3 regions of the Methylotuvimicrobium sp. KM1 genome follow, and region 1 is predicted to be linked to each of the others. Evidence: riboswitches for the same ligand, from Rfam matches in the RefSeq annotation. Region 1 holds a riboswitch; each other region holds the start of a gene.

Region 1 (4,190 bases):
GTTACCGGCGGCGCATCGATATTTTGCAGCACGCCGTCGACGCGTAAGCGGACTTTCAAGCGCTGTTCGAACGGCTCGATATGGATATCAGAAGCTCGGCTCTCAATCGCGCGCTGCATGATCAGATTAACCATTTTGATCACCGGCGCTTCACTCGCCATATCTTTAAGGTGTTCCAGATCCTCTTCGCCGATCTCGTCTGTCTCGAGATTGGCAAATAGCTTATCCATTTGCGATTTACCTTCGCCGTATTGCAGTTCGAGCGCGGCATCGATTTCCGACATCACTCCGACTTTCGCAATAATCGGCTTAGCGGTAGCCAGTTGCAACGCATCCAACACAAAGCGATTTTCCGGATCCATTACCGCAACATGAATTGCATCATCGGTATTGCGCAAACCGATTACATGAAATTGTTTCAGAAATCGCAGGGACACATGATTGGGCAGAGGCGTTTCAAGCGGGTAATCCTCGACCCCGACTTTTTCTACGTCATGCGTTACAACAAAAGCTTCCGCGATATCGCTTTCCGAACAAATACCGAGCTTAATCAATAAATGCGGCAAGGTTTCGGCCACCGTCGACTGCATGACCCGATCGACCTTTTTTAGCTCGGCATCGGTCAATTTATCTTGGTGCTGTAGATAACTAAGAAAGGGATGGTATTCAGGCGCGTACTTGGCAATTGAGTAATCCATTGAACAGTCCTGGCTATATAGATTCGGGCAGATTATAAACCATGGGTGCAATTAAAGCTGAGGTTAATAAAAGATAAGCCCCAAGGCCAATGATAACCTATTTCAATACTATGAAATAACCAAGCCCTTACGAGTCAAAATCTTTTATCCGTATCGAGATAAGCCTCTCTTATACGGCCTTATGTCAGAATATTTAACACTTACCTCAAAGCAAATCATTTAGCCTTTCAAGACTCCCAAAAATACCCCGCCATTCATATGTATCTGTTTTTCCGTACATTAATTTATTAACGGATAGGCAAAAAAACAAACCGACTAACATCCGTCTTTATTCTTTTACAAGCAAAATAAGATCCAGTTTTTAAGTTGGATCAATTTATTGCATCATTCGTCAAAATTTTTTACATCATCCTTTTCCCCCAGCCCTTCGGCAAGCCTAAGCGCCCCAAAGAATAAAACAGCCTGTAATGACGCCCCATACTTTCCTTGTCTTTCAGTTGCTTACAAATTTTTCCCTACAAACGCTGATACTTCTCATTAACAATGCATATTTTCTTTTCTTGGCGTTTGGCGGATTTAATCGTTTTAAGCTTTTGTTAAGACATAAAACTGTCAATAATTTTTACATCACGAAATGAAGCTTCCAAAATAAACGCGCCTTCCGTCACAAAATGCATTTTATTTAATTGACAATTCAATGCCTTGAAAGAACAAAATCGACTGATGGCACGCTCTATGCACGTGTTTTATGCGAAAACAAAAAAATACCTTGTCAATTACAAGCACCTACTATATGGCAAGCCAAAGCGCATTTAACGTATGAAATACTTTCTACCTTAAGCGCTTTTTAACGAAACTAACGAATAATTTATGAGGCATTTGGGATAATGCCTGGATTATGGACGGTTCGGCGATACTCACATTTAATTGCTCGAGCCAGACAACTTGAATCACTAGGGATTTTTTAGCTCGATTAAGTTAAAAGCCTTACCCGTCGCGAGGCGGGGGCGGAAAGCCAAGAGTCTGATACTCTCCATTTTCCATCAGATAGTCTGGCCGCACTTAATTTCAAACATATTAGAGGTAATTATGTTGAAAATTAAAGCACCGTTAAAAAAATTAAGCGCTGCCGTTGCACTGGGCCTTTTTGCCGGTACCGCTTCTGCATCAGTTTCTATCTACGACACCTTCCCTTTTGGATATTCCGGCGGCGAATCGCTTGTAGCGCCCTTTTTTGAGGGCGGCGAACCTGATTGGGCAGCCGGCCGATTTACGGTAGATCCTTTTAACTGCCCTAATGGCTGCTTATTAGACAGCGTCCGCCTATCTTTAGCGTCCGGCGGTCACTTTTCAGGCGACTTAGTCTCTCTTAAGGATTCGTCCGGAAACGACGGCATATCGCTAGCTGTTTATAGCAACAACTTTTTGGGAGGGGATTCTCACATTCCCGGAGACAAGCTGTTCGACTTATCGATTCCCGACAGCTTTGTGCAGCTGGAACACTTTGGCGGCAATGACGTTTGGTTCGACGCACCTTCGCAAGATCCCAATGAAGCCGCGCTTTTACAACCAAACACAGCCTATTGGCTCTTTCTCAGCAATGAAAGCCTGTCGTTTCCTATAGAATGGTCTTATAACGGTGCCGGCCATGACGGCCAGTATTATGCCGCTTATTGGAATCCACTTGGAGCACACGGATCGCCGTATCTTTTTGAAGTAATGGGCACTAGTTGCACTTCATGCTCGGCACCAGTTAGCCATGTACCTGTTCCAGGCGCTATTTGGCTGATGGGCACAGCAATGATCGGACTGGTGACTTCCTGGCGCAGAAAGTTAGCGTAATGTAAACAATGAAATCGAAGGCATTCAAGCGTAATACAGATTATCAGCCTGGATCAGCCGGAAATTAATCTCAGAAAAAATAAATTAATAAAATTGAGCACTTAGCTCTTTTAATCACCGCATTTGCCATGGATGCGGCGATTACCATAACAATCATGGCAACCATACTTTAAATTTAAAGTAAAGGAGTTTCTTATGAAAACTAAAATCACCACCACAGCAGCAGCCGTATTGCTCGGCATTTCAACTCTGGCCAGCGCCAACCCTCCAGGTGCTCCTGCCATATACAACAATGGACCTGCAGCCCCTCTGTTGAATATGACCAATATGAGAGACACTGAAAGAGCGGCTTTCGCTCTTTACGAAGGCCTCATGCAAGCCACCGAAGCGCTTGTTTATGTAAAAGGATGCACGCCTTTCTCGGTGCCCGTATCGGCCTACTCTGACGGCAACGGCATTAATCAACTCGAAGTTCAAACATTCAATGGCGTAAGACTTGAAGCAGCCCTGCAAGCACCGGTTCCCGGTTTTGGTCAAAACATCGACGTCACACAAGCTCCAATTGCTGGGATCTTGAACAACGTTGCCGTAGATAACCTGCGCGGTAGATACACTTACAACCATCTTAATAACTTGATGGTCAACGAAAGAACCTCTTTAAGAGTTGCCGGCCAAAACGGAAGACCTGACACATTCTATAGCGCTGCTATCAAAGACTTTTACCATGGCAACACTTATGGGCCGGGCCAATTCTATGAAATCTATGATTACGGCTTACAAACCCTATCGAAATCCGGCTACCCTGTGAATAAATGGTGGCAAAAATCCAAAGCGGTTCGCGACAACGGCCAACAAGGCTGTACCGTATTCCAAAAAGACCGTTTAGTGGGTGTTGGTGCATGCCGAATCACTCTGTCAACCGTAGGCTACAGTCAACCCGGTTTGTTCTGGCAAGACGGCAATTTGACCGTTTCTCAGGTGACTCCAAGCGCTCCTGATACCGAACTGAATGGCTGCAGCTTGATTCAGGCGCCATAACCAAGCCTATAACCGCCCGATTTAATACCGGGCGGTATTTTCTGCCTTAACCGAGCTTTATGGGTATTAAATTACAAAATGATTGATCGATAGTTGTTATTTAATATTCATTTATTGAATAGAGCTCGTGTTCGTTAAAACCAAAACGATTGCCATACATATAACAATTATTTTAACAACCATGGCAAAAAATACTTTAAAAAATAAAGGAGTTTTTTATGAAAACTAAAATCACCACCACAGCAGCAGCCGTATTGCTCGGCATTTCAACTCTGGCCAGCGCCAACCCTCCAGGTGCTCCTGCCATATACAACAATGGACCTGCAGCCCCTCTGTTGAATATGACCAATATGAGAGACACTGAAAGAGCGGCTTTCGCTCTTTACGAAGGCCTCATGCAAGCCACCGAAGCGCTTGTTTATGTAAAAGGATGCACGCCTTTTTCGGTGCCGGTCAGCGCCTATGTCGACGGCCACACTTTCAATCAACTCGAAGTCAATTCTTTTAACGGCGTAAGACTTGAAGCAGCCCTGCAAGCACCGGTTCCCGGTTTTGGTCAAAACATCGACGTCACACAAGCTCCAATTGCTGGGATCTTGAACAACGTTGCCG
Region 2 (4,190 bases), 1.5 Mb from region 1:
ATGCTGCTCGGCAATTGCCGAGCAGCAAAAAGCAAATAATTCATTCGGCATTATTCCCGTCTATCTTTTAGTCTTTCGTATACGCCACCAGGCTGCCAGTACACTGCCGATGATCGAATGAAAACTCGCCGAAATGGCAGAGGGAATCGGTGCAAGGGCCATTTGTGCAAAGCTGGATTGAGCAAGTACCGCGCCTAAGCCGGAGTTTTGCATGCCCACCTCAATTGAAATTGTGCGGGATGCGTTTTCTTCAAGCTTCATCAAGCGAGCCATTGCATAGCCGATTGTAAATCCGCCTAGATGCAATAAGGCAACCGCGCTCAACAAAGGTAAAGCCGAATCCTTTATCGTGCCTGCATTCGCGCCAATGATGCTTGCGCAAATCAATGCGATGACCATCACTGAAACGAGCGGTGCGACAGGTGTTACAGCCTGAACCAGGCGCGGCGTATAACGATTTAGCAACATACCCGACAAAACCGGCAGAATCACCACTTGTAGAGTATTGAAAAATAAGCTCCAAGCATCCACCGGAACATAGGCACCGGCTAGCCAGTGAGTCAATAGCGGCGTCATGACAACGGCGGCGAATGTGGAGCACATCGTCATCAATACCGATAGCGCGACATCGGCATGAGCAATGTAGCTAACCACGTTTGATGCGGTACCGCCGGGGCAGCATGCCACCAGTATCAGGCCGACCGCCAATTGCGGATTGAGCGAAAATCCATAAGCTATGGCCCATCCCAAAAGAGGCATCACGGCAAATTGAGCAACGACGCCGATTAAAACCGGTCGAGTCGTGCGCGTTACCCGTCGAAAATCCTCGAAGCTAAGCGTAATACCCATGCCGATCATGATAATAGCCAAGCCCCAAACGATCATCGGACCGCTGAACCAAGTAAACCAAGCAGGAAAAAATAATGCTAAACCGCTACAGGTGATGACCCAAAAAGGAAAAAGATTGGCGAGCAAATTAAGTAAGCGAAGCACGTCGTTTTAAACCGAATAAATGATAGGCGACAAGTATACTTCAAATGGGCGTATTTGCTGTTGCTCAACCCTGAGTTTGTCTATAGAGAGAACTATTGAATTTAGCACCGTAGGGTGCGCATCACGCACCTTTCCACGGTTCCAAGCCGACAAGATTTCCCGGCCCAGGTGCGCGATGCGCACCCTACGCCTGGCGCTTTATAACCTATGATCACCAATCCCTCATGCCTAAATCTAAATTGCGATAGAGAGAACTATTGAATTTAGGCCAAGCGCTTATCTGAGTTAAGGTCAAAATAAGACTTCTTGTGTAATCTTTTGCTGACAAAAACTCGCCTAAAAGAAATTTCTTTCTTAGGCGATTTGATCTATGCACTGTCGGCCATTGCGCCTAATTAAAGATGAACGAATGGCTAAAACTCAAAAAGTTTTTGTGGGGGAGGTCGAAATGGGCAACGCAAAAGTGCTTACTAATTCACTGAACCGATATTAACAATAACAAGATGATTTTTCTAAATAATTTTTTGCCAAGCAAATCACATCAATTTTTTCTGAAATTTATACACTGTAACTCAACCGGAACGAAAAAAGCTTTCAAAGGGCTTTTAGACGCTCCAGTCAATCGAAAATCATAAAAGGGCAAAACCATCGAAAGGTGGCGACGCAAAGTTTCCAGTCTAACGGAGTTATTCCTATGACAGTGGGATTGCTAAATTGGCATAGCGCAAACATTACGCCAATTTATATTCAGCTTCAAGGAACTCCTTCGGACCTTTATTTTAAATAAGGAGTGGGGTCATGAGCTCTAACAGCCGAAGAAGTCAAAAAAATCAAAACACATTTAATTCAACTCAGCTTTCCAAAGCCGTAGCGGCGGTATTGCTTGCCGGTGTGTTGGGCGGTACAGCCGGACCAACCTACGCAGCCCCCGACAAGCCTTGGAAAGAAGGCCAAATTTTGGTCAAACCGAAAGCCGGATTATCGGACAGAGAATTCGACAAAATTCTGAAACGCAATAAAGGCCAAAAAAAAGAGATAATCGGTAACATCGGAGTGCATGTTATCTCTGTACCACCACAAGCCGAGCAAGCCGTTATTCGAGCATTATCCAAAAATCCTCATGTCGAATTCGCAGAGCTCGATATGGCGGTCGAACTCAGCTTGACGACGCCCAACGATCCGCGTTACGGCAACCAATGGCATTTGCCCAAAATTCAAGCACCAACCTCTTGGAGCTCAACAAAAGCTGACAACACCGTGATTGCTATTTTGGATACCGGTGTCGATAGCGCGCACTCTGACTTATCCAGCAAAATGCTGCCCGGTTGGAATGCGGTCGACGGCAGCACCAACAGTTCTGATGTACATGGACACGGCACGGCGGTAGCGGGTACGGCAGCTGCCACAACCGATAACGCTAACGGCGTTGCCGGCGTCGCTTGGAATGCGCAAATATTGCCGGTGCGCATTACCAACAGTAGTGATGGTTGGGCTTATTGGAGCGATATTGCTCGTGGCTTGAACTGGGCGGCCGATCAAGGTGCTGACGTCGCGAACATCAGTTACGGCGTTTCCAACAGTTCTGCGGTAACCAATGCCGCACAATACATGCGCAGCAAAGGTGGCCTGGTTGTTGTTGCGGCCGGTAACGACGGCGTCGATCCTGGATTTAAAGATAATGTTCATATGATCAGCGTTTCGGCTACGACTAGCTCCGATGCCAAGGCTTCTTGGTCGAATTATGGCGAGTTCATCGATGTTGCGGCGCCGGGCGCATCGATTCAAACCACTACGCGCGGCGGCGGCTATGGAAGTTGGAACGGCACATCGTTTTCGTCACCAGTGGCTGCAGGCGTGGTTGCCCTGATTCAGGGCGCGAATCCAACACTAACGCCCGATGAAGTCGAGCAAATCTTGAAATCCTCGGCCGATAAAATCGCTGGCGATATCCACCCATACTATGGTCACGGCCGCATCAATGCCGCCGTAGCGGTTGAAATGGCGCAAAGCATGGTGAATGTCACTGTCGATAACGAGGCGCCTTCAGTCAATATTTTCTCGCCAACGGGGGGAAATACCGTCAGCGGATTGGTTGAAGTCGAGGTCAATGCCACCGATAATGTCGGTGTGAGCGAAGTGACGCTCTATGCCAATGGTTTCTATGTCGGTACCGATACGACCGCACCTTACCAATTTAGCTGGGATTCCAATCAAGTCGCAGATGGCTCCGTAACCTTGAGCGCAACCGCAATCGATGCGGTGGGTAATGACGGGGTTTCAAATGATGTTAATGTAACGGTCAAAAATACGATTGAAGAAGTCGTTGATGAGCCTATCGAAGAAGTGATTGAAGATATGGCGGCTCCAACCGTAGCAATCAGTAATCTAGCCGACGGTAGCCGAGTATCACGAGTAGTTAAAATAAATGTTTCGGCGGAAGACGACGTTGCGGTTGCCAATATCCGGTTGTTCATTAACGGCAGGATGGTAAGTTCAGTAGATGGCGGTAGTTTATCCCACAATTGGAATACCAATAGAGAAAGCCGAGGTACCTATATCATCGAAGCGATCGCGACCGATACTTCGAATAAAACCTCCAAACATACCGTTACAGTTTTCAAATAAGCAAAACTAAAATCTGCAATCCAAAAAACGCCGGCGTCAGTCGGCGTTTTTTTTAGCAGGATTTTTATAAAGTTCTGTATGCAGTCGTAGGGTACGTATCGCGTACCTTTTTGGCTTGGTAATTAACTGCTTCGGAATATTGCGAAAAAGTGCGCGGTGCGTGCTCTAAAATCTTTATGTTTCGTAATTGGCTAGTTTTTTCATCTTTTCATCTATTAATGCGGATATAGTCTTTTTTACGAGGTTTTTTTATAAGCTGAATTCAAGTAACTATTCAATCCTCCGGCAATTATCGTTCCCACGCTCTGCGCTCGCCGTTATACACAAGTATCCGTAAACTTGCTAAACAGAGTTCGTCGTATACCTGGAGACGGTGCTGTTTGATAAATCTGCGGATATTGAACATCAGTGGCTTCGAAATCGCGACGAAGGCGTCGCTCCCACAAGAGGGGGGCGGATGCTCTGTGGGAGCGATCCCCAGATCGCGATTTCGAAGTCGGGAACGTTGGGCGACAAAAAATGGTATCGAAGCCTCATTAGCTAAGATTGCAAAACAGTAATTTTTGACTTAT
Region 3 (4,190 bases), 2.5 Mb from region 1:
AACCACTGCCCAGTAACCAGGCTGCTGCGGGAATTGGCACCGGTGATGCGCTAATGGTTAACTGATAATTTTCTACAGGACCGAAATTTTGTCCATTGACCACATTACCACCTAAATAGATCGAATAAATTTGCCCAGCTAATGCGGTAAAGGTGATATCTCCGGAATCGGAATGTGTTTCATAAATAACGTTGTTCGTTCCGTGAGGGTTGTTCTCTTTGGCAGGGTCTTCATAGGCGCCGGATATATAGCCGATATTCCATGCGGCATGACGGCTATAGCCGGCCGTTCCATCATCCATTCCTTTAAATACGCTTATTCCGAAGTTATTGATCAAAGGGCCTAACGATTCAGGGCTAAGAGTGATCACGGCGGTTACATGAGATTTCAATAATCCGTAATCCGTGTGATGCGCCCAACCTTGCGTAAACCCCGGGTTAGACTCGTTAACGGGCCAGGAGCCCCAGGCGCCGTCAGCGGTATCTATATCAACGTTAGCGCCGTAAACCGAAAGGGCATGTGCCTGTGAAACCTCATGGCTTTCATTGGCTGAGTGAATGGCTACCGCCCAGTTCATCGCCTGTTTACCGACATAGCCGAATGGGCTTTCGCCGCCCGTTGTGCCGACCCAAGGGACCTGTGCGCCGGAATTTCCGGAACCGTCTACTCGGGTCCATCCATCGGTACCGGATGAGGCTATGTAAGTGTTGTACATAACATGAGCAGAGGCATTCGGCATGGCGCCAACAGTCATTGCTGCGCTGGTAACGGCCATAGCAACTGCTTTAGCTAATGGTTTTTTTTTCATCGATTGAACTCCTTGTTTAGTTAAATATTTTTGCATTTTAAATTTCGGTAACGTTTTCATAGGCCGCTGTCGAAACATAATGCGCAAAGGTATGTTTTAGTAAGATTGGTTGTATTGTTTCCGGCCCTTGTAGGGAGGGGCTGCCAAGTGGTTCTGGGTAAATACGCATCTTTTTGAGGTCTTTCATTTGATTATCGGGGTAACGATTTGTCTAAAGGCTTATACCAAGATGCATAGGTATTTAAGGGACATTCAATAAATGTGAGGCTTACCTTAAGTCGCTCGAGATTGTATCCTCTGCCGAAATTAACTACCGTTAGTTAAAAAGCAAAAAAAATGCCATCTTTACCATTTAGGCTGCTCTAAATAGGATTAATTCTTTTTACGAGTCATTATAATAGTGCGGCTCTATCTTATTGATTTATATTAGCTATACGCAGGTCGTTTTGGAGGGTATTCCGGTTAAGTAGTCCCTTGCTTAAATTTAGCGAGAGACTGGTTGATCGATAGGGTAGGCTTGGTTGTCGATAGGTGATATGACTCAATGTACTGTGTCATATCACACATAAACCAACTTGATTAAAGATAGGCTTCAGCCAAAATCGAAACGGCATTGATGATTAGGGATTAATTCTGGCGTTATTCTCGTAAGGTATCCAAATATAAAACAAAAGAACAAAAAAGGGGGCTGGGGGGGCTGCAGGATAAACGCATTAAAATAGAATATAAAATCAAATGGTTATAATGCGTAGTGTTTTTAGTAATTTCATAGTAGTTATTAGTGCCACAAAATAAAAACTAACAAATAAAATGTTCTGCAAGCTTAGGTTGAATAGTCATAACATATTGATATGGCATTTATTTTAATGCGTTTACCCTGAGGCAGGTTAGTTTTTTCTTCTTTACATCAATTACTTCGCATTTGCGTAATGAAAGGTTTATTAAGCGCATTATCCGAGTAATTTAGCCGCTCTCCTCATTTTTAAAAATATCAGTGCCGCAAGCAAGATCGGGAAAGTGAAACATCGATAGGAGAGTGTGTGATATCACGCACTTTTGTGTCTAGTCACGTGTTTTTAACATGGTTATCGGGGGTTTGATTATCGAAGCCGCAACTGCAAACCGTAAACCTAAAGCGTTTCGGCTGGCTTTTAAATAATAAAAAGCTAGCTAAAACAAAGTAATAAAAACGCATCAAAGTTCGTTTCGACTTAAGTCTAGGAAAATTTATCTTCATATGCAGTGTGGCTCGTATTTTGCTTAACTTAAAAAGTTGCATTTTTGTAGCTATGGTAAGTTGCCACACTCGTCGCAAGGCGGGGTCGGAAAGCCGCGGGTCTGATTCAGACAGCCGGGTTGCCTCCTAGGAGCTTTAGGGAGAGCAGGAAAGCATATCGATAATGGGGTTATCGATACGGCCGTCCCGCAAAACAAGCTCGCTAAACTGGAGTTGTTTATTTCGGCGGACAGCCTAAAAACATCAGACAATTCCAAAATTTAACGACAACTTAAATCTACCACACCCGGTTAAAAAAAACGTGATGTGGTTTGGGAAATTAAATAATGAATATATCTGTACAATCTGTGTTCAAGTCTACATTGGTCGTAGCGGCTTTGGCATTGACTAGCGGCGCCGCGATGGCAGCCGGCGCTGTCAATCCCAATGGGTCTGGTCAAGGTAATTCGTTCTGGGTCGGCGGCAATGTGATTTCAAGTGCAGGCGGCTCTATTGCAACCAACGCCTTTACAACTAGCGTAAATGGTTACGCGAGTAACGCTGCATTGGGTAATGCTGCATGGGCTCATGCAGGTAACAAATGGTTTACATTTTATTTGACAGAATCCGCAACAACTACGGTTTCCGTTACAGCAGTCAATGCTGGTGATATGTCGCCGGGCTTTACGGTGTGGCGGACTGATGGTGAGTTTGACGGTGGGACAGGTGGGACCGGTGAAGTGCCTGGTATCGCTAGCGGTCCACAAGGTGTTCCGCATTCTTTCAATCAAGTCGGAGCGATTGGAACTTACGGAACCTATTGGATGACCGATGACAGTATTACGACTCCAGCTTATGGTGTTGACAACAAAACAGTCGGCAACAGTGCTAACGGAGCATTAGAAACAATGGGGTACGCGAATTCAGGTCCCGCTTCCGGGACAACAGCCTGGGGCGCGGAGTTGCAAATTGGCGCTTATGACGGCAATGGTTTGGTGAGTGGTTCTATTGTAGCGGGCGAGTCTGCCAGTTTGATGTTAAATGATCTGGCTGCAGGTTGGTATGCGATCTATGTAGGGGGCGCTGATGGTGCATTGGGTGGTTCGCCGATGACTATGGCCGTATCCAGTGTTCCGGTACCAGCAGCTGTTTGGTTGTTCGGCACTGCATTGGTCGGTTTGATAGGAGGCGCACGAAGAAAAGCTCAAGCATAAAGAGAAGTTTCAAGGAGATATCGAAGCGCACGGAAGCGCAATTTACTTTGGCTATGTTTGCGATTGACTGAGCTTGGATTGAATATAAGGTTGCTAAAGAAATCTACTTTTTAAGCATGACTGGTCAAGATTAAATTTTTTTAAAATCAAAATAATGAAGGATTTTAATAAATGAACCTTCGGAGTTGATAGATGACAAGTTTTCGTCATGTTTATTTTTATGTTTTGGGGTTGGTTGCTTTAATGATAAGCCATTCTGTCTCTGCGACAGGCGTAGGTCCCATGCCGATTAGTCTCAAGCATTTGCAAGTGCCTGAAGTACCGGGCTTACTGGATGGTGCCGAGCCAATTGTAGTTAACAAAAATGCAGCCATCGCGCTTGGAAAAGCATTGTTTTGGGATACGAATGTCGGAAGTGATGGAATGGCTTGCGGTTCATGCCATTTTCACGCCGGTGCCGATCGTCGTGTCAAAAATCAATTGAATCCGGGGGCTAAGTCCAAACTATTAGAAGAACAAGCATTCGATCTGTCATCATCCAATGATGAAATGGGGCCCAATTATACTCTTAGTCGCCGCGATTTCCCTTTTCATCGCCGATTCAATCCTTTGAGTCATGCATCACCGGTATCATTTAATTCTGACGATGTGGTTTCGTCATCAGGGACTTTTAGTGGCGAATTTATCAATACCAGTCGAACAGGTAATGCAAATGATGCATGTGACCGCGATGCGGACCCGGTTTTTCATGTCAATGGAACCAATACCCGTAGAGTCGAACCCCGCAATACGCCAACTGTGATTAATTCGGTTTTCAATCATCGAAATTTTTGGGATGGACGCGCAAATAATGTTTTCAATGGAAGTAGTTCATGGGGAGATCGTGATCCTGATGCAGGTGTTTGGGTAAAAATCAATACTCGCAATGTTGCCAAACAAAGGTTACATTTAA

What was found. A riboswitch is a leader RNA that binds a small molecule or an ion and turns the genes downstream of it on or off. The one in region 1 is predicted to bind cyclic di-GMP.
Region 2: it holds a riboswitch for cyclic di-GMP, as region 1 does, so the genes downstream of both, ACINK7_RS20705 (S8 family serine peptidase) here and ACINK7_RS04595 (hypothetical protein) in region 1, are expected to answer to the same signal.
Region 3: it holds a riboswitch for cyclic di-GMP, as region 1 does, so the genes downstream of both, ACINK7_RS15940 (hypothetical protein) here and ACINK7_RS04595 (hypothetical protein) in region 1, are expected to answer to the same signal.

Annotation. Positions count from the first base shown of each region.
Region 1 covers NZ_CP173170.1:1,053,033-1,057,222, reverse strand. The annotation lists gene gspE (type II secretion system ATPase GspE) at 1-698, opposite strand, end outside; cyclic di-GMP riboswitch class I at 1,673-1,762, shown strand; gene ACINK7_RS04595 (hypothetical protein) at 1,788-2,540, shown strand; gene ACINK7_RS04590 (hypothetical protein) at 2,736-3,578, shown strand; gene ACINK7_RS04585 (hypothetical protein) at 3,797-4,190, shown strand, end outside.
Region 2 covers NZ_CP173170.1:4,753,449-4,757,638, reverse strand. The annotation lists gene ACINK7_RS20710 (bile acid:sodium symporter family protein) at 61-993, opposite strand; cyclic di-GMP riboswitch class I at 1,622-1,707, shown strand; gene ACINK7_RS20705 (S8 family serine peptidase) at 1,792-3,618, shown strand.
Region 3 covers NZ_CP173170.1:3,713,828-3,718,017, reverse strand. The annotation lists gene ACINK7_RS15950 (VPLPA-CTERM sorting domain-containing protein) at 1-808, opposite strand, end outside; gene ACINK7_RS15945 (hypothetical protein) at 846-995, opposite strand; cyclic di-GMP riboswitch class I at 2,098-2,172, shown strand; gene ACINK7_RS15940 (hypothetical protein) at 2,372-3,238, shown strand; partial or broken gene ACINK7_RS15935 (cytochrome-c peroxidase) at 4,013-4,190, shown strand, end outside.